Regions from separate parts of the Enterobacter sp. K510 genome, predicted to be linked through region 1. Evidence: predicted binding sites of a transcription regulator. Region 1 holds the regulator's gene; each other region holds the start of a gene.
What was found. The regulator Fur, encoded in region 1, represses iron uptake genes when iron is present. The targets are predictions, from matches to a motif close to ATAATAATGAGAACNACTATCAA.

Region 1 (5,237 bases):
TGAACTGGCCGAGGATCGTGACATCAGCCGTAGCGAGCTGATTGAGGAGCTTTTAATGGCCCAGCTCGCGCTGCTGCGCGGCCAGGGGATAGTCTGAAAATCCCGCTAAATATCACTTTCATGTAGCACAGAGTGCAGTCTGAGGCGTTTGCAGTTTCCGCGTCCTTCTCTGTTCTGCTATGATTGCCCTTATCCGTGGGCATTGCGCCACCACCATATCATTAAGTTTCAAGAGGTTATTTTACTCATGGCAATCACAGGCATTTTTTTCGGCAGCGACACGGGTAATACCGAAAATATCGCGAAAATGATCCAAAAGCAGCTTGGTAAAGATGTTGCGGACGTGCATGACATCGCCAAAAGCAGCAAAGAAGATCTCGAAGGTTACGATATTCTGCTGCTGGGCATCCCGACCTGGTACTATGGTGAAGCGCAGTGCGACTGGGACGATTTCTTCCCGACGCTGGAAGAGGTCGATTTTAACGGCAAATTAGTCGCCCTGTTCGGCTGTGGCGACCAGGAAGACTACGCGGAATATTTCTGCGATGCGCTGGGCACCATCCGCGACATCATTGAGCCGCGCGGCGCGACTATCGTCGGTCACTGGCCGACCGCGGGCTACCATTTCGAAGCCTCCAAAGGTCTGGCGGACGACGACCACTTCGTCGGTCTGGCCATTGATGAAGACCGCCAGCCGGAACTGACCGCTGAGCGCGTGGAAAAATGGGTGAAGCAGATTTCTGAAGAACTTCATTTAGATGAGATCATCAACGCCTGATTTTTGTGCGGCGTAACCTGTTGGCTGCGCCGCATTAATAGATATAACCAATCAAAATAATTGCTACAATTTTTTAACTTTCGCACGCATACCTGTACAATATCCCCTGATTGAACGTGATTGCTTACGGGTTTGTTAGTGACACCACGTTTTATACGCATACTTTGCTTGAGGACTTGCAGTTTTCATTTAGGCATGGCAGTTCTATAATGAGACGCATTAACTCAACGTCATTCTCATTAACTTCCATTTTGGAAGTGAATCGTTTAGCTACAGGACAGATTCCGCATGACTGACAATAACACCGCACTAAAGAAGGCTGGCCTGAAAGTCACGCTTCCTCGGTTAAAGATCCTTGAGGTACTCCAGGGACCTGACAACCACCATGTCAGTGCGGAAGATTTATACAAACGACTGATCGACATGGGCGAAGAGATTGGCCTGGCGACGGTCTACCGCGTGCTTAACCAGTTCGATGACGCCGGTATTGTGACCCGTCATAATTTCGAAGGCGGTAAATCTGTTTTTGAACTGACGCAGCAGCATCACCACGATCACCTGATCTGCCTCGACTGCGGCAAAGTGATTGAATTCAGCGATGATTCTATTGAATTACGTCAGCGTGAAATCGCCGCTCAGCACGGGATCCGCCTGACCAACCACAGCCTTTACCTCTACGGCCACTGCGCTGAAGGCGATTGCCGCGAAAACGACACCGCACACGATATTCGCAAATAACGTTGCTGCACATTGCCCGACGGCGCAAGCTTGCCGGGCCTGCGTTATATTGTAGGCCGGGTAAGCGTCAGCGCCACCCGGCAACCCCGCCAGAATTAAATCTCAATCACCGCACGGCCACGGATCTGCCCGTTCAGCAGTTTTTCCGCCACGTCAATGGCATCGCTCAGCGGATAAGTGGCACTCAGTTTTTCCAGCGCCGCAGGCGTTAAATACTGACAGGCTTTCTCCCAGATCGCCGGACGTTTTTCGCTGCTCACCATCACGCTGTCGATACCGCGCAGCGTAACGCCGCGCAGAATGAAAGGCGCCACTGTCGCCGGGAGATCCATACCCTGCGCCATGCCGCACGCCGCGACTATGCCGTCATAACGGACACTGGCGCAGACGTTGCTCAGCGTATGGCTGCCGACGGTATCGATCGCCGCCGCCCAGCGCTCTTTCTGTAACGGTTTACCCGGCGCGCTCAGCTCATCACGGTTGATAATGTCGCTGGCCCCCAGCTGTTCGCGCATCCATCCGGCTTCCTGCGGACGGCCGGTCGACGCCACCACCTGATAGCCCATGGCAGAAAGAATGATCACCGCGCAGCTGCCCACGCCGCCGCCCGCGCCGGTCACCAGCACCGGGCCGTCTTCAGGCTTCACGCCGTGATCCAGCACCGCCTGCACGCACAGCATGGCGGTAAAGCCCGCCGTACCGATAGCCATCACCTGTTTTGCATCCGCGCCGGACGGCATTTTCGTCAGCCATTCGCTTTTGACCCGCGCCTTGCCTGCCAGTCCGCCCCAGTGACGTTCGCCCACGCCCCAGCCGGTCAGCAGCACGCGGTCGCCCACGGCAAACGCCGCGCTGTCGCTGGCGGTTACGGTCCCGGCGAAATCAATACCCGGCACCATAGGGAACTGGCGCACAATCGGGCCGCGACCGGTAATAGCCAGCGCATCTTTATAGTTAATGGAGGAGTATTCCACCGCGACGGTGACGTCACCTTCCGGCAACGCCTGCTCGTCCAGCTCCACCAGGGATGCCGAATACTGTCCTTCCGCTTTATCAATCTGAATGGCTTTAAACATGATGACCTCATTACATTAATCAAACTTGCCAGTCGCGACGGCCTTTGCGGGCCGATCGTCTACAATTACCAGCGACGTTAATACCCCCAGGCGCTGACGGCAAGCTTTATCAATCCGTTAGCTTAGAAATTAATTAATTATTAATTTATGAGTTAAGACTATTCTTAGATTGATGGGGTGATAATCATCCGATACATTTACCCTCCCTGCGGCTAAGTGGAAGCTTACGTTGTGAAAAATAAATTAATACTCACCAATTTATTAACAAATCACTATGCAGATCATTGTTAATAACTGGAAAGTTGAGCCGTCGTTAAACGGTCTGGTACACCGGGAAACGGGGGAGATCCGCCGCCTTGGTGAATTCCATTTTATTATGCTCGAAACGCTGGTTAATCATGCCGGGGAGGTGGTGTCGCGTGATTTTCTGATGAGCGAAGTATGGAAAAACCGCGTCGTCGGAAATAACAGCCTGCTGACCGCTGTCTATGCTCTGCGGGTAGCGCTGGGGGACGACGGCCGGGTACAGGAGATCATCAAAACCATCCCGAAAAAAGGCTATCTGCTGAATAAAGACTTTGTCGTCCTGCTGCCGGATGAGCCGCTCTCTGCGTCCCAGCCCCTGACTCAGCCCGATCCTGAACCGGTTGCCGACGTGACGGATGCCCCGCCCGCCAGCGCGCCTGCGCCGCGCAATAAACACCGCCTGATTGTCCTGGCGGCGCTGTTGCTGCTGCTTGGCTGCGGGCTTATCTGGCTGATTTACCCCGGGGGTCAGAATTCTGCGCCGCTTGCCACTTCCCGTCTGTCGATTAAAGAAGAGCTGTCGCCGCAAAATGACAAAATTAAATTATTTCGACTGCACCGCACGGGGGTGAATACATCAGGCGCGGTATTGTCGTCGCATATTGCGGAGTCGCTGGAAGGCATCAATATGCTGCTTACGGCGCATAAGGCAACGCTGACGATTTATTATTACGGGGCGGTACAAAAAATGTCGGTGATCCTGCTGGTGCAAAATCAGTGCGGTAAAGAATATCAGTTGTTAATGGAAATTCGCAGCTGGCAACAGGATGTTAAAAAACTGGGTCAATTAATTCACAAGGAAACGGAGCGCACGCTTAATGAAATGCCTGCCTGTTCGTAATGTTATCGCGGGTCTGCTGCTCGCCGGTATCGCCGGTAGCCTTCAGGCCGCGCCCGTTATTGCCCGCACCCAGGTCGGGATTTACGATCTGGCAACGGCTGAACACGCGGTTTATAACCTGACCACCGCCCCCGCGGAGCGGGGAGCGCGCCTGGTCCTGACCCGGCCAGGGGATGAGGCTTTTGCCCTGCAGATGCAGCTGATCGCCTGTACCGCCCCCGGCGGCGAGCAGAGCGGCGAATCGTTTTTACGTCTGCAGAATGCTCATGTCACCGGCACGGACGCCACGCTGTTCCCGGTGCTGGGCTTTATCAATGATAACGATCTGCAAAGTGTGAGCGTGCCGCTGGGCGACGCTCGCCAGCTGCTGTTTAATCAGGACAGCGCCACCATGTTGATCACCGAAAAAGGCCTGCTGCAACCTGACGGGCAGCCCTGCCCGAAACGTTAATCCAGCAGGCTGCGCACCGTCAGCTTCGACAGATTCGCCTGGCCATTAATCGCCTGCGCCAGCACCTCATAATTATGGCTGGCCGCATCCAGGGTTCCCGCCAGCCGCGCGGAGGCCTCCACCGCACTCTGCGACTGCGCAAAACGCGACATATCGTCAATACGCTGGCGGACTTTCTCCTGCTGGAGCGCCAGCTGCTGACGCTGTGCGCTTACCTGACTGAGCGTCTCCTGCACCACGCGCTGCGCCTGCTGTCCGCTGGCGAGCGCGGCGGCAAGGGTTTCCGTCTGCGCCGGATGCGCCGCCACCGCAATGGCGATTTTCTGCCCCGCCCCTTCCCGCTGCACGGCGAAGCTGTTTTGCAGCTGCGCCCAGTGCTGCTCACTGGCAGTAAAGCCCTCCTGTCCTTTCAGGGGCTGCACGCCGACGCGGCGTAATGCGGTGCTGATTTTCGTCGCCCGCTGCCCGGCATCGCCGTCGCCGTTAATATTTAGCCCGGACAGCAGGGTTTTCCGCCCGTGCTGTACGCTGAACAGCAGTTTCTGCGGGCCATCCGCCGCCAGCGCCTGGCTCAGCTGCGGCGCATGAAAGCGCACCTGCGCCTGCCCCTGTAGCACCGGTTGCAGTTCCCGGTCCACCGCGCCGCCGGTCAGCGCCAGACGACCGTCGAGCAGCGACTGCACGGTCGCGGGATCCCGCTGCCCGCCGTGGCGATAATCCACCAGCGCGCGCTCCAGTTGCCCCAGCCAGTGATCCGCCTGCTGTAACGTGGTGAGCTGATCGTTAAGCTGTACGCTGTAGCGCTGCGGACGGGTGGCGATGAGCGGCGACGCCGGGTAGTCGCCAGACGGCGCTTTATCGCTGACGGGCGCGGTGCGCACGACGTCCGGCTGACGAACGGCAGACGTCAGTCCGCCGGTACGGGTATGCGTTGAAGTTTGTAAACCAACCTGCATGATGATCCTGGGCGTGGAATTCGTTAAATAACGCTAAAAAGGTTCAGCTCACTCACTTTCGAGTAAGTCTTCATGGTAGCTTCCATGGCCA
Region 2 (5,237 bases), on a different contig from region 1:
GTTGCGTGGTATCAAACGGGATCGCCCCCACCATCACCGGTTTTGCAATGCCCTGCGCTTTTGCCTCGGCAAAGGCCCCGGCCAGTTTGCGCTGGAACGGGCTGTTCAGATCGTCGCCGTTAACGGCAGGCTCTGAGAAGCGCGCAAAGCAGCCGGATGTGGTAAAGCTGCGGTATGGCGACATAAAGAAAAACCGGTCGGGCGACAACGCGTCTGTACGCTGCGCGATCCCCTCTGCCACTGACGTATCCATATCTTCCTCCGAAAATGATAAAGGCATTAAGAATAATTATCATTTATATTTTGGTCGGTAAGCTAAAAGTTATTGTCAGCAGTGTCAACTCTGGTTGATGCAACTTCTGCGGCTAACGCTTGCATCCGCTTCGCACAATGATGAAAATGAGAAGCATTAACTGCAATAAATACAGGATACCACGCCGTGAGATTTGCTTCGTTACGCCTGCATGCTGTGCTGGCGCTCAGCCTTTTCGTTTTAGGACTTTCCGCAAGCCACGCCGCCGGATGGCCGCGTCAGGTGACTGACAGCCGGGGCACTCATACTCTGGAAAGCAAACCGCTGCGTATTGTCTCCACCAGCGTGACGCTTACCGGATCGCTGCTCGCCATTGATGCGCCGGTGATCGCCAGCGGCGCGACCACGCCGAATAACCGCTTTGCCGACGATCAGGGCTTTCTGCGCCAGTGGGGGCAGATAGCAAAACAGCGTCAGGTTTCCCGGCTCTACATTGGCGAGGCCAGCGCGGAAGCCGTGGCGGCGCAGATGCCTGATTTGATCCTCGTCAGCGCCACCGGCGGCGACTCGGCGCTGGCGTTGTACGATCAGTTCTCCGCCATCGCGCCGACGCTGGTCATCAATTACGACGATAAAAGCTGGCAGGCGCTGCTGACGCAGCTCGGCGAGATCACCGGCCAGGAGAAACAGGCGCAGGCGCGCATCGACGAATTCAATACGCAGCTGGCGGCGGTGAAGCAGAAGATCACCCTGCCGCCGCAGCCGGTAAGCGCGCTGGTCTATCACCGGGCGGCGCACAGCGCCAATCTGTGGACCCGCGATTCCGCGCAGGGGCAGCTGTTAGCCCAGCTTGGCTTTACGCTCGCCACTCTGCCGGAGGGGCTGAACGCCAGCCAGAGCCAGGGTAAACGCCATGACATCGTGCAGCTGGGCGGCGAAAATCTGGCGGCGGGGCTGAACGGCGAAGCGCTGTTTTTATTCGCCAATGACGACAACGACGCCGCGGCCATTGAAGCCAACCCGCTGTTAAGTCATCTCAGCGCGGTGAAAAACAAACGCGTTTACGCGCTGGGCAGTGAAACCTTCCGCCTCGACTTTTACAGCGTGACGCTGCTGCTTCAGCGGTTCGCCACGCTGTTTGGCTGATGGAAACGTCGTAACTCTTTAAGTAGCACCACCAGCAGCAGTCCGATGACCGCCAGCACCCAGCCGCCAACACTGGCGGAGGCCGCTGGCGTCATCAGCGCCCCCATACCGCCAAGCAGTGCCGCGCCAATGGCATCGCCGGTGACGTTCTGCGCCGTCCATAAGCCGTTAATGCGCCCGAGCATCGCCTCGGGGGTTTGCGTCTGGATCAGCGTGTACTGCAACAGCGAACTCACCGCGCTCAGCCAGCCAAAGAGCGCGAGGAACAACACCCCCAGCGCCCAGACAGGCATCAGGCTGAACAGCGCCACCGCCACAAAGGCGGCGACGGTGGTAAACAGCATGATCGCCCCCGGACGCGCACGCTGCGCCATATTGCCGCTGGTCAGCGCCCCCAGCGCCGCACCGAGCGGAACGGCGGCATACAGCAGGCCGATTTCCGACGGTGACATCTGCCAGTTCACCGCCAGCGCCGGATAAAGCACGCGCACGGCGCTCGCCATGGTCAACAGTCCGCCGAGCAGCGCAATGCCGCCGATCAGCGGACTGCGCAGTAAAAACTGAAAGGCCGCCAGCAGGGATTTCAGCGGATGTTCCCGCGGCTGCGGCGGCGGAGGCAGCAAGGGTAAACGCAGCAGCGTCAGTGTGGTGAGAAAGGTTCCCGCCGCCGCCAGCCCGTAATTCCACACCACGCCGCCGGACGCCAGCAGCAGGCCGCCGCACAGCGGGGAGATCACTGATCCCAGGCGTACGGTCAGCATGGTGATCGCCCCCGCCTGCATCAGATTTTCACGCCCGACCAGCGCGGGCGTCGCCGCCAGCAGCGCCGTCACGCCGAGCGCGCCAAAAAAGCCGTCCCACAAACCGAGCAGATAAATCGCCACCAGCGAGGGTTCCGGCAGCGCCGCATTAATGGCCAGGCCGATAAAACCCAGCCCACAGGTGCCGCGCGCGATCAGGATCAGGCGCTTACGCTCATAGCGATCCGCCAGCACGCCGCCCACCATCAGCCCGACAAACATCGCCCCGCCGGTCAGGGTGACCGCAAGGCCCACTAGGGCGCTGGAGTGGGTCATAGCCTGGATCTGCACCGGCACGCCAACGCCCAGCAAACCGAGGGATAAAATGGAGATAAAGCGGGCGATAAACACCGCGCGGAACGCCGGGTGGGTTTTCAGCAGGCTCATATTGAGCAGCCAGGATTGTCGGTTCATTACAGGGCCTTTTATTGCGATTTCTCATACCTTTTCAATGGCCGCACATGCTAACATACCCGAACAAGATCGATAACGATAACTACTATCATTATCAACTCAAGGACGTTGTGATGTCTTTTTCGCTCAGCCTGGCGCGTCCGATTATCGTGACCGGGTTATTGTTATTGCTGCTCCTTGCGGCTGCGCTCAGCTTACTTATCGGGGCGAAACCCTTGCCCTTTTCCGCCGTCATGGACGCCTTCACGGGCAGCTGCCAGACCGCGGACTGCACTATCGTGCTGGATGCCCGTCTGCCCCGTACCCTGGCCGGACTGCTGGCTGGCGGCGCGCTGGGCCTTGCTGGCGCGCTGATGCAAACCCTGACCCGCAACCCGCTGGCCGATCCCGGTCTGCTCGGCGTGAACGCTGGCGCCAGCTTCGCCATCGTGCTGGGCGCGGCGCTGCTCGGTTTAACCTCTCCCCATGAACAGCTGGCGCTGGCCTTTAGCGGCGCGCTGGCGGCGTCGTTAGTGGTGGCCTTTACCGGCAGCGCGGGCGGCGGGCAGCTCAGTCCGGTGCGGCTGACGCTGGCGGGCGTCGCGCTGGCCGCGGTGCTGGAAGGCTTATCCAGCGGCATCGCGCTGCTCAACCCCGATGTTTACGATCAGCTGCGCTTCTGGCAGGCCGGATCGCTGGACGTGCGGCAGATCCACACCCTGAAAATCGTCCTGCTGCCGGTGCTGATCGCCGCGGGTATCGCCCTGCTGCAAAGCCGGGCGCTGAATAGCCTGAGCCTCGGCGCGGACACTGCCACGGCGCTTGGTAGCCGGGTGGCGCGCACGCAGTTGCTGGGCTTACTGGCAATTACCGTGCTGTGCGGCAGCGCCACGGCGGTGGTCGGCCCGATTGCCTTTATTGGCCTGATGATGCCGCATATGGCGCGCTGGCTGGTGGGGGCGGATCACCGCTGGTCACTGCCGGTCACGCTGATCGCCACCCCTGCCCTGCTGCTGTTTGCCGATGTTATTGGCCGTCTGCTGGTGCCCGGCGAGCTGCGGGTATCGGTGGTCAGCGCCTTTATCGGCGCGCCTGTGCTGATCTGGCTGGTACGCCGCCATCGTCGCGGAGGTGGCTGGTGAACGCCCCTTCCCGTCGTCTGATTTTAAGCTGCCTGCTGCTGGCGATCGCCTGTCTGCTGGTGGCGGTGTGGAGTCTGCAAAGCGGCGCGGTTCCGCTGACGCTGTCTCAGGTGTTTGCCGCCCTCACCGGCGATGCGCCGCGCGGTATTATGCTGGTGGTCAATGAGTGGCGTCTGCCACGTGTCGTCATCGCCCTGCTGACCGGCGCGGCGCTGGGGATCAGCGGGGCCATTTTCCAGTCGCTGATGCGTAACCCGCTCGGCAGCCCGGACGTGATGGGCTTTAACACCGGGGCATGGAGCGGCGTGCTGATCGCCATGGTGTTTTTCGGCCAGCATCTGACGGCCATTGCGCTGGCGGCGATGGCGGGCGGTATTCTCACCTCGCTGGTGGTCTGGCTGCTGGCGTGGCGCAACGGCATTGAAACCTTCCGGCTGATTATTATCGGCATCGGCGTGCGCGCCATGCTGGTGGCCTTCAATACCTGGCTGCTGTTGCAGGCATCCCTTGAGACGGCCTTTACCGCCGGGCTGTGGAACGCCGGATCGCTCAATGGTCTGACGTGGGCGAAAACCCTGCCCGCCGCGCCGGTACTGCTGGTGATGTTTGTCTGTGCCGCGCTGCTGGTGCGCCGCATGCGGCTACTGGAGATGGGCGATGACAGCGCCTGCGCGCTGGGGGTCAGCGTTGAGCGTTCCCGCCTGCTGATGATGCTGGTGGCGGTGGTGCTGACCGCCGCCTCCACCGCCCTGACCGGCCCGATCTCTTTTATTGCGCTGGTCGCCCCGCACATCGCGCGGCGTATCAGCGGCACCGCGCGCTGGGGGCTGACCCAGGCGGCACTGTGCGGCGCATTGCTGTTGCTGGCCGCCGATCTCTGCGCCCAGCGGCTGTTTGTACCCTATCAACTTCCGGTCGGCGTGGTGACCGTGAGCCTGGGCGGGATTTATCTCATCGCCCTGTTAATTAAGGAGTCCCGCAAAAGATGACTTTCTCTGATACCCGATTGCGCGGCGAGGCCTTAACCCTCGGCTATGGCAAAAAAATCGTTGCCGAAAACCTGAACGTCATCCTGCCCGACGGGCATTTCACCGCCATTATCGGCCCCAACGGCTGCGGAAAATCGACGCTGCTGCGCACGTTAAGTCGCCTGATGACCCCGACGCAGGGGCATGTTTATCTCGACGGCGAGCAGATCCAGCGTTTCAACAGTAAAGAGGTGGCCCGCCGCATTGGACTACTGGCGCAGAACGCCACCACGCCGGGGGATATTACGGTTCAGGAGCTGGTGGCGCGCGGGCGCTATCCGCATCAGCCGCTGTTTACCCGCTGGCGGGCAGAGGATGACGCGGCGGTGCAACGAGCGATGGAGGCCACCGGCGTTACGGCGCTGGCCGGGCAGAGCGTGGACACGCTTTCCGGCGGGCAGCGTCAGCGGGCGTGGATCGCTATGGTGCTGGCGCAGGAAACGGCGATCATGCTGCTGGATGAGCCGACCACCTG
Region 3 (5,237 bases), on a different contig from region 1:
GAAGCACAGAAACAGGCGATCTATCGCCAGCTCGATCAGACAACGCAGCGTTTTAACGTTGGCCTGGTTGCCATTACCGACGTGCAGAACGCCCGTTCACAGTACGACACCGTACTGGCGAATGAAGTCACCGCACGCAACAATCTGGATAACGCCGTTGAGCAGCTGCGCCAGGTCACCGGTAACTACTATCCGGAACTGGCTTCCCTGAACGTCGATAACTTCAAAACTGACAAGCCGCAGCCGGTCAATGCCCTGCTGAAAGAAGCGGAAAACCGCAACCTGTCGCTGTTGCAGGCGCGTCTGAATCAGGACCTGGCGCGTGAGCAGATCCGCCAGGCGCAGGACGGCCATTTGCCGACCCTGGATCTCACCGCCTCTACCGGCGTGTCTGATACCTCGTACAGCGGTTCTAAAACCAACAATGCGCAGTTTGATGACAGCAACGTTGGTCAGAACAAAGTAGGCCTGAACTTCTCTCTGCCGATTTTCCAGGGCGGAATGGTTAACTCACAGGTGAAGCAGGCGCAGTACAACTTCGTTGGCGCCAGCGAGCAGCTCGAAACCGCGCACCGCAGCGTGGTACAGAACGTTCGTTCCTCCTTTAACAACGTTAACGCGTCCATCAGCAGCATCAAGGCTTATGAGCAGGCCGTGGTTTCTGCGCAAAGTTCTCTGGATGCGAGCGAAGCGGGTTACTCCGTGGGTACGCGTACCATCGTCGATGTGCTGGACGCCACCACGGCGCTGTATAACGCCAAGCAGCAGCTTTCCAGCGCGCGTTATAACTATCTGATCAACCAGCTGAATATTAAATCCGCCCTCGGTACGCTGAACGAGCAGGATCTGCTGGCGCTGAACAGCACGCTGGGTAAACCGACCTCCACCACGCCTGAAGCCGTGGCGCCGGAAAATCCACAGCAGGATGCGCGCGTGCAGAACATCGCCGCCGACGCACAGTCCGCGACCACCGCTGACGCCCCTGTGGCAACCAACAGTTCACGTAGCGGCGCTAATCCGTTTAGCCGTTAATCTGTTCAATGGGGGCGTCAGCCCCCATTTCAACGTAAGACAACGTAAAGATCCCTCTTCACCACCCGTTCCGGCCCGATCGCGCTTCATTTTCGACCACTCATCCTCTATCCTGAGCATTATTCACCTTGCTGTAACTCTGGGTTCTGGAAGACATCTATGAAACGGACAAAAACGATTAATCATGCGACGTTCCGCAAAAGCTGGAGCGCACGCCACCTGACGCCGGTCGCCTTTGCCGTCACTGCCGTGTTTATGCTGGCAGGCTGCGAACAAAGCGACGAAACGGTATCCATGTATCAAAATGCGGACGACTGCACCAGCGCCAACCCGGGCAAAAGTGCGGAATGTACCACTGCCTTTAATAACGCGAAAAAAGAAGCCGAGCGCACCGCGCCGAAATACGCCACGCGCGAAGATTGCGTGGCTGAATTTGGCGAAGGCCAGTGCCAGCAGGCCCCTGCTCAGGCAGGCATGGCCCCGGAAAACCAGGCGCAAACCCAGCAAAGCGGCAGCTTCTGGATGCCGCTGATGGCGGGTTATATGATGGGTCGTCTGATGGGCGGCGGCGCAGGCTTCGCGCAACAGCCGCTGTTTACCTCACGCAACCCGGCCAGCCCGGCTTATGGCCAGTACACCGATGCCTCCGGTAAAGGCTACGGCGCCGCACAGCCAGGCCGTACCGCTACCGTGCCGAAAACCGCGCTGGCCCCTAAACCGGCCACCACAACCACCGTGACCCGCGGCGGGTTCGGCGAATCAGTCGCTAAACAATCCACCATGCAGCGCAGCGCTGCCGGTACCTCTTCACGCTCAATGGGCGGCTGATACGCATGGAAAGAATCAGTATTGTTGAGCGCCCGGACTGGCGCGAAAAGGCCACCGAGTACGGCTTTAACTTCCACACCATGTACGGCGAGCCGTACTGGTGTGAAGACGCCTACTACAAGCTCACCCTCGCACAGGTTGAGAAGCTGGAAGATGTCACGGCGGAACTGCACCAGATGTGCCTGAAGGTGGTGGAAAAGGTGATTGCCAGCGATGCGCTGATGACCAAATTCCGCATTCCTAAACACACCTGGGGCTTTGTGCGCCAGTCCTGGCAAACGCAGCAACCCTCGCTTTACTCCCGCCTCGATCTGGCATGGGACGGCGTGGGCGATCCTAAACTGCTGGAGAACAACGCCGATACGCCGACCTCGCTGTATGAAGCGGCGTTTTTCCAGTGGCTGTGGCTTGAAGATCAGCTGAATGCCGGCAATCTTCCCGCCGGTAGCGATCAGTTCAACAGCCTGCAGGAAAAGCTGATCGAGCGCTTCGGCGAGCTGCGCGACCAGTATGGTTTTAACCTGCTGCACATGGCCTGCTGCCGGGATACCGTGGAAGATCGCGGCACCGTGCAATATTTGCAGGACTGCGCCGCCGAAGCCGGTATCGCCACCGAATTCCTCTATATGGAAGACATTGGCCTCGGTGAAAAGGGCCAGTTCAGCGATTTGCAGGATCAGGTGATCAGCAATCTGTTCAAGCTTTATCCCTGGGAATACATGCTGCGCGAAATGTTCTCCACCAAGCTGGAAGACGCTGGCGTCCGCTGGCTGGAGCCGGCGTGGAAAAGTATTATTTCCAATAAAGCGCTGTTACCGATGCTGTGGGAGATGTTCCCGGATCATCCAAATCTGCTGCCCGCCTGGTTTGCCGAAGACGAGCATCCGACGCCTGAAAAGTACGTGGTGAAGCCAATTTTCTCCCGCGAAGGCGCAAATGTGTCGATCATTGAAAACGGTCAAACCATTGAGCAGGCGGAAGGCCCGTACGGCGAAGAAGGCATGATTGTGCAGGAGTTCTGTCCGCTGCCGAAATTCGGCGACAGCTATGTGCTGATTGGCAGCTGGCTTATCAACGATCAACCTGCGGGGATCGGCATTCGCGAAGATCGGGCGTTGATCACCCAGGATCTGTCGCGCTTCTATCCGCATATTTTTGTGGAATAATCAAAACCCGGTGGCGTTCTGCTTACCGGGTTTTTTGTTTACCCTATCTGTACCGACAGCATACTGATCGAGCCCATTTCCAGACCTTCCACCGGAATAGTGACCGGCTCCTGGCCGTCCCACGCGCCCAGCACGTAGAGCAGCGGCAGGAAGTGATCCGGCGTCGGGTTCGACAGCGAACCGCCTTCATGATCAAGATAATTCACCAGCGGATGCTGCTCCGTCGGCCCTTTCCAGGTCAGATTATCCTTCACATAATCGTTAAATGAGACGGCCCACGGATAAGGCGTGTTTTCGCCGTGCCAGCGCGCCGTGCGCAGGTTATGCACCACGTTGCCGCTGGCCACCAGCATGATGCCCTGATCGCGCAGCGTGGCGAGCTTGCGCCCCAGTTCGTAATGCCAGGCCGCCGGTTTGGTGCTGTCGAGGCTGAGCTGCACCATCGGAATATCCGCCTGCGGGTACATCTTGATCAGCACGCCCCAGGAGCCGTGGTCAAAACCCCAGGCTTCCTGATCCAGCGTCACCGGGATCGGCGCTAACAGATCCACCAGTTGCTGCGCCAGCGCAGGTGAGCCGGGGGCCGGATAATGGGTGTCATACAGCGCCTGCGGAAAACCGCCAAAATCATGAATGGTCTTTGGCTCCGCCATAGCCGTCACGCCGGTGCCGCGGGTAAACCAGTGTGCAGAGATCACCACGATGGCTTTCGGACGCGGCAGCGTCTCGCCAAGATGCTGCCAGGTACGGGTGTAAATGTTATCTTCAAGAACATTCATTGGACTGCCGTGACCTAAAAATAGTGCTGGCATACGCGGTGCTGACATGGTCATATCCTTACAAAGGCGGGAAATAATATGCCTTTACCTTACGCTGTTTCCGTTGCGGATAAACGCAGATAACCATGATGAAGATCATCAGGAATTTTGAATGTAAGAAATGCGTAAAGGACGAATGACCCGCTCGCGTTGGCGGTAAATCCTCATTAACATAAATGAGAATGATTATCACAAGGAGTTGTTAATGTCAGTTCCCTTGATCCTGACTTTACTGGCTGGCGCGGCCACCTTTATTGGCGCCATTCTCGGCGTGATGGGCCAGAAGCCCTCCAATCGCGTGCTGGCTTTTTCACTGGGTTTTGCCGCGGGCATCATGCTGTTAATTTCTTTGATGGAGATGCTGCCTGCGGCCTTAGCCACGCCGGATATGCCGCCTGTTCTCGGCTACGGCATGTTTATCGTCGGCCTGCTCGGCTACTTTGGCCTCGATCGCCTGCTGCCTCATGCCCATCCGCAGGATCTGCTGCCCGCCACAGAAGGCGAGCCATTGCCGCGTAACCTCAGGCGCACGGCGATCCTGCTGACCCTTGGCATCAGCCTGCACAACTTTCCGGAAGGGATCGCCACCTATGTGACGGCGAGTAACAACCTTGAACTCGGCTTTGGTATCGCGCTGGCCGTGGCGCTGCACAATATTCCTGAAGGGCTGGCGGTGGCCGGGCCGGTTTATGCCGCCACCGGCTCTAAGCGTACCGCCATTTTCTGGGCGGGTATCTCGGGACTGGCGGAGATCCTCGGCGGCGTGCTGGCGTGGCTGATCCTCGGCAGCCTGCTTTCACCGCTACTGATGGCGGCAATCATGGCGGCGGTGGCGGGTATTATGGTCGCTCTGTCGGTGGATGAGCTGATGCCGCTGGCAAAAGAGATCGACCCCAACAACAACCCCAGCTACGGCGTGCTGTGCGGCATGTCGGTGATGGGCCTGAGCCTGGTGCTGCTACAGTTTCTGGGCGTGGGCTAAGCGTCTTTCTCTGCGGCTGCCGGAGGCTGTCCGGCAGCTTTCCCCTCTTTTCCTTTTTTACTCTGGCTGAGCTTTTGCAGCCCTGCCAGCAGGGCGTCTCTGTCCTGCCGGTAGGCGGCGCAGTAGCGTTTTATATGACAGACGTAGCCCAGGATTGCCACGCCGATGATCACCAGCCAGTACCATGGGATAAACATTTATACTCTCCTGATAATCTGCTTTCGCGCGGAGGCTTTCGACGCGCATATTTTCTCATAGTGACAGACTTTTACGCTTATAAACTGATACCGATCATACAAACACCTGCTAACAGCAATAAACATCTTTATATATTCTTAAAAATAAAAGCTATGGAAGCGGCTCACATAATTTTATCAGGATGATTTACCCGCGCACGCACAGGCTTATTAT
Region 4 (5,237 bases), on a different contig from region 1:
ACCTTAATATATTCTTTATATCAATTTATATATCAGCGTTTATAAACCTGATGAATAGCAATAACACAAAACACACATTAAATTAATCAGACTGCAATCATATAAATTCGGTGAATTATTATAGGTTATTGATATTCATAAGATAAATACCGCCCAACAGAGAAACAAATTGCAATATATAATATAATTTACTTACACCTTTCTTTTAAAAAAATATGAACTTTATAGAATAGTATCGGGACTGTGATTTAATCTGAAATCACATACATTCATATAAATTATTATTCATATGATGCAAAGGGATTAAATAATGAAAAGAAAAGTACTGGCAATTATTGTGCCCGCCCTGTTAATGGCTGGCGCGGCTAACGCGGCTGAAATTTATAATAAAGACGGCAATAAACTGGACCTGTACGGTAAAGTTGATGCCCGTCATACGTTCTCTGATAACCCGGGCGATGATGGCGATGAAACCATCATGGAACTGGGTTTCAAAGGCGAAACCCAGATTAACAGCGGCCTGAGCGGTTACGGTCAGGTGCTGCTGAAAACCATGGCAAGCGACACCGAAGGCCGCGACAACACCTTCGCTAAGCTGGCATTCGCCGGTCTGCGCTCCAGCGATTTTGGCTCCTTCGACTATGGCCGTAACTACGGCGTGGTGTACGACGTTGAAGCCTGGACCGATATGCTGCCGGTATTCGGCGGCGATTCCTACACCTGGACCGACAACTTTATGGTTGGCCGTGCCAACGGCGTAGCCACCTACCGCAACACTGATTTCTTCGGCGCGGTTGAAGGCCTGAACTTTGCGCTGCAATACCAGGGTAACAACGAAGGTAGCAACACGAACGAAGATCAGGAAGGCACCAAAAACGGTCACGATGATGTGCGCTTCCAGAACGGCGACGGCTTCGGTCTGTCTTCATCCTATAACTTCCAGGGCGCGCTGGAAGGACTGAGCCTGGGCGCGGCTTATGCTACATCTGACCGTACTAACGAGCAGGTTGCGGCGGGTGGATTGAACGATCGTTACAGCAAAGCTGCTGGCGGCGATAAAGCAGACGCCTGGACCTTTGGCCTGAAGTACGATGCTTATAACCTGTATCTGGCGATGATGTATGCTGAAACCCACAACATGACCCCTTACGGTGATGAGGGTATCGCAAACCACACGCAAAACTTTGAAGCGGTGGCCCAGTACCAGTTCGACTTCGGTCTGCGTCCGTCCCTGGCGTGGGTTTACTCCAAAGGTAACGACCTTGGCGGTAATAACACCAAACACGGCACTGACTATGTTGACCAGGATCTGGTGAACTACATCGAAGTGGGCGCGACCTACTATTTCAACAAAAACATGTCCACCTATGTTGATTACAAAATCAACATGCTGGATGAAGATGACAGCTTCTACAAAGATAACGGCATCGCCACGGATGACGTGGTCGGCGTTGGTCTGACTTACCAGTTCTGATAACCGCTTGTGCTAAAGCCCGCCCCTGTGCGGGCTTTTTTATGCCTGCAATTTGAGACTAAAGCGGTAGCAAGATATGGGCGGGCAGACTACTATCCGGGTTCTGCAGGAATAAAGGATTTTCTCAACGGGACGTCGGTCACTGAAACGAAACGGGATAAGTGATTGAATAATGGCGGAGAGAGGGGGATTTGAACCCCCGGTAGAGTTGCCCCTACTCCAGTTTTCGAGACTGGTCCGTTCAGCCGCTCCGGCATCTCTCCGTTCTGATGGTTGCCATCATGCCAGGTTCTTTGGCATTTTAACAGACCCTGTCCCTGCAATTGTGTTCAAGTGACGAGTTTGCGAGCAAAGCGATGATTAAATGGCCCTGGAAAGCAAATGAAACGGCACGGACTCTGGCGCTCCCCTGGGAAAATGCGCTTGCCGTCCCGATGTTATCGACTCTGACCCCGGAGGAACAAAACCGGCTGGTTCAGCTTGCCGATCGCTTTTTGCAGCAAAAACGCCTGGTCGCGCTGCAGGGGCTGGAGCTGGATGAGCTGAAAAGCTGTCGTATCGCCCTGCTCTTCTGCTTACCGGTGCTGGAACTGGGCATCGAATGGCTCGACGGTTTTCACGAAGTGCTGATCTATCCTGCGCCTTTTGTGGTGGACGACGAATGGGAAGATGATATCGGGCTGGTGCACAGTCAGCGCATGGTGCAGTCAGGGCAAAGCTGGCAGCAGGGGCCGGTGATCTTAAACTGGCTCGACATTCAGGATTCGTTCGACACCTCCGGCTTTAACCTGATTATTCATGAAGTGGCGCATAAGCTGGATACGCGCAACGGCGACCGCGCCAGCGGCGTGCCGCTGATCCCCCTGCGCGAAGTGGCTGGCTGGGAGCATGATCTGCACGCCGCCATGAACAACATTCAGGATGAAATCGACCTGGTGGGCGAAAGCGCGGCCAGCATTGATGCCTACGCCGCCACCGATCCCGCAGAATGTTTCGCCGTGCTGTCGGAATATTTCTTCAGCGCGCCTGAGCTGTTCGCTCCGCGTTTCCCGGCGCTGTGGCAGCGTTTCTGCCAGTTTTACCGTCAGGATCCGCTGGCACGGCTGCGCGGCAATAGTACTGCTGTTAACGATGAACCGCCTTATGTTCACTGAAACAGCAATTTGAGCTAATATTCGCCAGTTGAATCAGCAAGTTAAATTTGCTGTTGACACAAATATCGGGGGCAAGTAGTATTCGCCCCGTTCACACGATTCCTCTGTAGTTCAGTCGGTAGAACGGCGGACTGTTAATCCGTATGTCACTGGTTCGAGTCCAGTCAGAGGAGCCAAATTCGAGAGCCCCGCTCAGGGAAACCTGAGCGGGGTTTTTGCATTTCCGCCGCAGCCAATTCCTTGTTTTTCATTTTCTTGCCGTCGCCCGCAAAAAATTCACAAAATCTAACAATTCATATTGCTAATGATAACCATTATCGGCAAAATTCTTATTCTCAAAAAATAAATGTTCCCTTTCGTGCTGATTTTATTGATCTAATTCCGGCGTGATGCCGCCTGGCGTTCACGCGGATTATGTATAAAAACTAAGGAATGATAATGAACACCTGCAAAAAGACGCTCTGGGCGCTTAACCCGCTATTTCTGGCTATGATAACGCCCGCGCTGGCACAGCAAACCAGTGAACAGGATATGGTGGTATCCGCCAGTCGCACTCATCGCACCGTAGCCGAAATGGCGCAAACCACCTGGGTTATTGAAGGCGCAGAGCTGGAACAGCAGGTTAAAGGCGGCAAAGAGCTGAAAGACGCGCTGGCGCAGCTGATCCCTGGCATGGATGTCAGCAGCCAGGGCCGCACGAATTACGGCATGAATATGCGTGGCCGCGCAATTGTGGTACTGATTGACGGCGTGCGCCTGAACTCCTCGCGCACCGACAGCCGCCAGCTGGACGCCATCGATCCGTTCAACATCGAGCATATCGAAGTGATCTCCGGCTCCACCTCCCTTTACGGCGGCGGCAGTACCGGCGGGCTTATCAATATCGTCACCAAAAAAGGCCAGCCGGACACGCAGGTGGAATTTGAAGCCGGCAGCAAAACCGGATTTAACAGCAGTAAAGATCATGATGAGCGGGTGGCAAGCGCCATCTCCGGCGGAAACGACAAAATTTCCGGGCGCATGGCTGTGGCTTACCAGAAGTTTGGCGGCTGGTATGACGGTAACGGCGATGCCACGCTGCTGGACAATACCCAGACCGGCTTGCAGTATTCCGATCGTCTGGATGTGACGGGCACCGGCACACTGGCAATTGATGATACACAGCAATTGCAGGTCGTCAGCCAGTATTATAAAAGCCAGGGCGATGAAGACTACGGCCTGTTCCTCGGGGAGAATTTCTCGGCGGTAACGGGTAACGGTAAAGCGTACGCCAGTAAGGGTCTGAATTCGGACCGTATACCGGGTACCGAACGCCACCTGATCAGCATGCAGTACTCAAATACGGATTTCCTCGGCCAGGAGCTGGTGGGCCAGGTTTATTATCGCGATGAATCCCTGACCTTTTATCCGTTCCCGACTGTCGCAGGCAGCGCGGTGACCAGCCTCTCCTCCTCGCAGCAGGATACCGATCAGTACGGCGCAAAACTGACGCTGAACAGCAAACCGCTGGACGGCCTACAGCTTACTTATGGGCTCGATGCCGATCACGAGCGCTTTACCTCCAATCAGATGTTCTTCGATCTGGCAAAATCCAGCGCCTCCGGCGGTCTGAATAACCAGAGCATCTATACCACCGGGCGCTATCCGGGCTATGAGATCACCAACCTCGCCGCCTTCCTGCAATCCAGCTACGACGTCAACGATCTGGTTACCCTGAGCGGCGGCGTACGTTACCAGAAAACGCGTAATGCCATTGATGATTTCATCGGTTACACGCAGCAGCAGGCGATTGCCAAAGGCACGGCCCGCTCGGCTGACGAAATCCCTGGCGGCACCACCGACTATGACAACTTCCTGTATAACGCCGGGATCCTGTTGCATCTGACCGAACGCCAGCAGGCGTGGGTGAACTTCTCCCAGGGCGTGGAATTACCGGATCCGGGGAAATACTACGGCAACGGCACCTACCGCCTGGTCAACGGCCACTATCGTCTGCTGAACAGCGTCAACGTCGGACAGTCGAAACTCCAGGGGATCAAAGTCGACTCCTACGAGCTGGGCTGGCGCTATACCGGCGATGCCCTGCGCACACAGCTGGCCGCCTATTATTCCCTGTCGGATAAGTCCATCTCTATTAACCGCAGCGACATGACCATTAACGTCGATGACGATAAGCGCCGCATTTACGGTGTGGAAGGGGCGGTGGATTACTTTATTCCGGAAACGGACTGGAGCACCGGCGTGAACTTTAACGTGCTGAAATCCGAAACCCGCGTTGACGGCAAATGGGAAAAGTGGGATGTGAGTTACGCCAGCCCGTCAAAAGCCACTGCTTATGTCGGCTGGGCGCCGGATCCCTGGAGCCTGCGCGTGCAGACTACGCAGTCCTTTGATGTTAGCGACGCGAACGGCAATAAAATTGACGGCTACAACACCGTTGATCTGATCGGCGGCTACGCCTTACCGGTGGGGAACCTGGCGTTCAGCATTGAGAACCTGCTTGATAAGGATTACACCACCGTCTGGGGCCAGCGCGCGCAGATGCTCTACAGCCCGACCTATGGCGCATCCTCCCTCTATGAATACAAGGGTCGTGGACGCACCTTTGG

Region 2: fepD (Fe(3+)-siderophore ABC transporter permease) is a predicted target of Fur. The motif match lies at 2,683-2,705, and genes of this name have one in related genera.
Region 3: zupT (zinc transporter ZupT) is a predicted target of Fur. The motif match lies at 4,015-4,037, and genes of this name have one in related genera.
Region 4: ACQUTD_RS03915 (TonB-dependent siderophore receptor) is a predicted target of Fur. The motif match lies at 2,927-2,949, and genes of this name have one in related genera.

What each region holds. Positions count from the first base shown of each region.
Region 1 covers NZ_JBNRLQ010000011.1:9,686-14,922, reverse strand. Annotated here, with positions in the region: gene ybfE (LexA regulated protein) at 1-97, shown strand, start outside; gene fldA (flavodoxin FldA) at 248-778, shown strand; gene fur (ferric iron uptake transcriptional regulator) at 1,067-1,516, shown strand; gene acuI (acrylyl-CoA reductase (NADPH)) at 1,612-2,592, opposite strand; gene ACQUTD_RS17985 (winged helix-turn-helix domain-containing protein) at 2,867-3,739, shown strand; gene ACQUTD_RS17980 (hypothetical protein) at 3,717-4,190, shown strand; gene ACQUTD_RS17975 (flagellar hook-associated protein) at 4,187-5,146, opposite strand; gene flgL (flagellar hook-associated protein FlgL) at 5,170-5,237, opposite strand, start outside.
Region 2 covers NZ_JBNRLQ010000008.1:173,248-178,484, reverse strand. Annotated here, with positions in the region: gene entC (isochorismate synthase EntC) at 1-253, opposite strand, end outside; gene fepB (Fe2+-enterobactin ABC transporter substrate-binding protein) at 461-1,399, shown strand; gene entS (enterobactin transporter EntS) at 1,372-2,613, opposite strand; gene fepD (Fe(3+)-siderophore ABC transporter permease) at 2,727-3,734, shown strand; gene fepG (iron-enterobactin ABC transporter permease) at 3,731-4,723, shown strand; gene fepC (iron-enterobactin ABC transporter ATP-binding protein) at 4,720-5,237, shown strand, end outside.
Region 3 covers NZ_JBNRLQ010000001.1:414,383-419,619, forward strand. Annotated here, with positions in the region: gene tolC (outer membrane channel protein TolC) at 1-1,032, shown strand, start outside; gene ACQUTD_RS01900 (DUF1190 family protein) at 1,192-1,860, shown strand; gene ACQUTD_RS01905 (glutathionylspermidine synthase family protein) at 1,866-3,026, shown strand; gene ygiD (4,5-DOPA-extradiol-dioxygenase) at 3,065-3,853, opposite strand; gene zupT (zinc transporter ZupT) at 4,050-4,826, shown strand; gene ACQUTD_RS01920 (hypothetical protein) at 4,823-5,023, opposite strand.
Region 4 covers NZ_JBNRLQ010000002.1:297,965-303,201, reverse strand. Annotated here, with positions in the region: gene ompC (porin OmpC) at 311-1,474, shown strand; tRNA gene ACQUTD_RS03930 (tRNA-Ser) at 1,648-1,737, opposite strand; gene mtfA (DgsA anti-repressor MtfA) at 1,831-2,628, shown strand; tRNA gene ACQUTD_RS03920 (tRNA-Asn) at 2,729-2,804, shown strand; gene ACQUTD_RS03915 (TonB-dependent siderophore receptor) at 3,067-5,237, shown strand, end outside.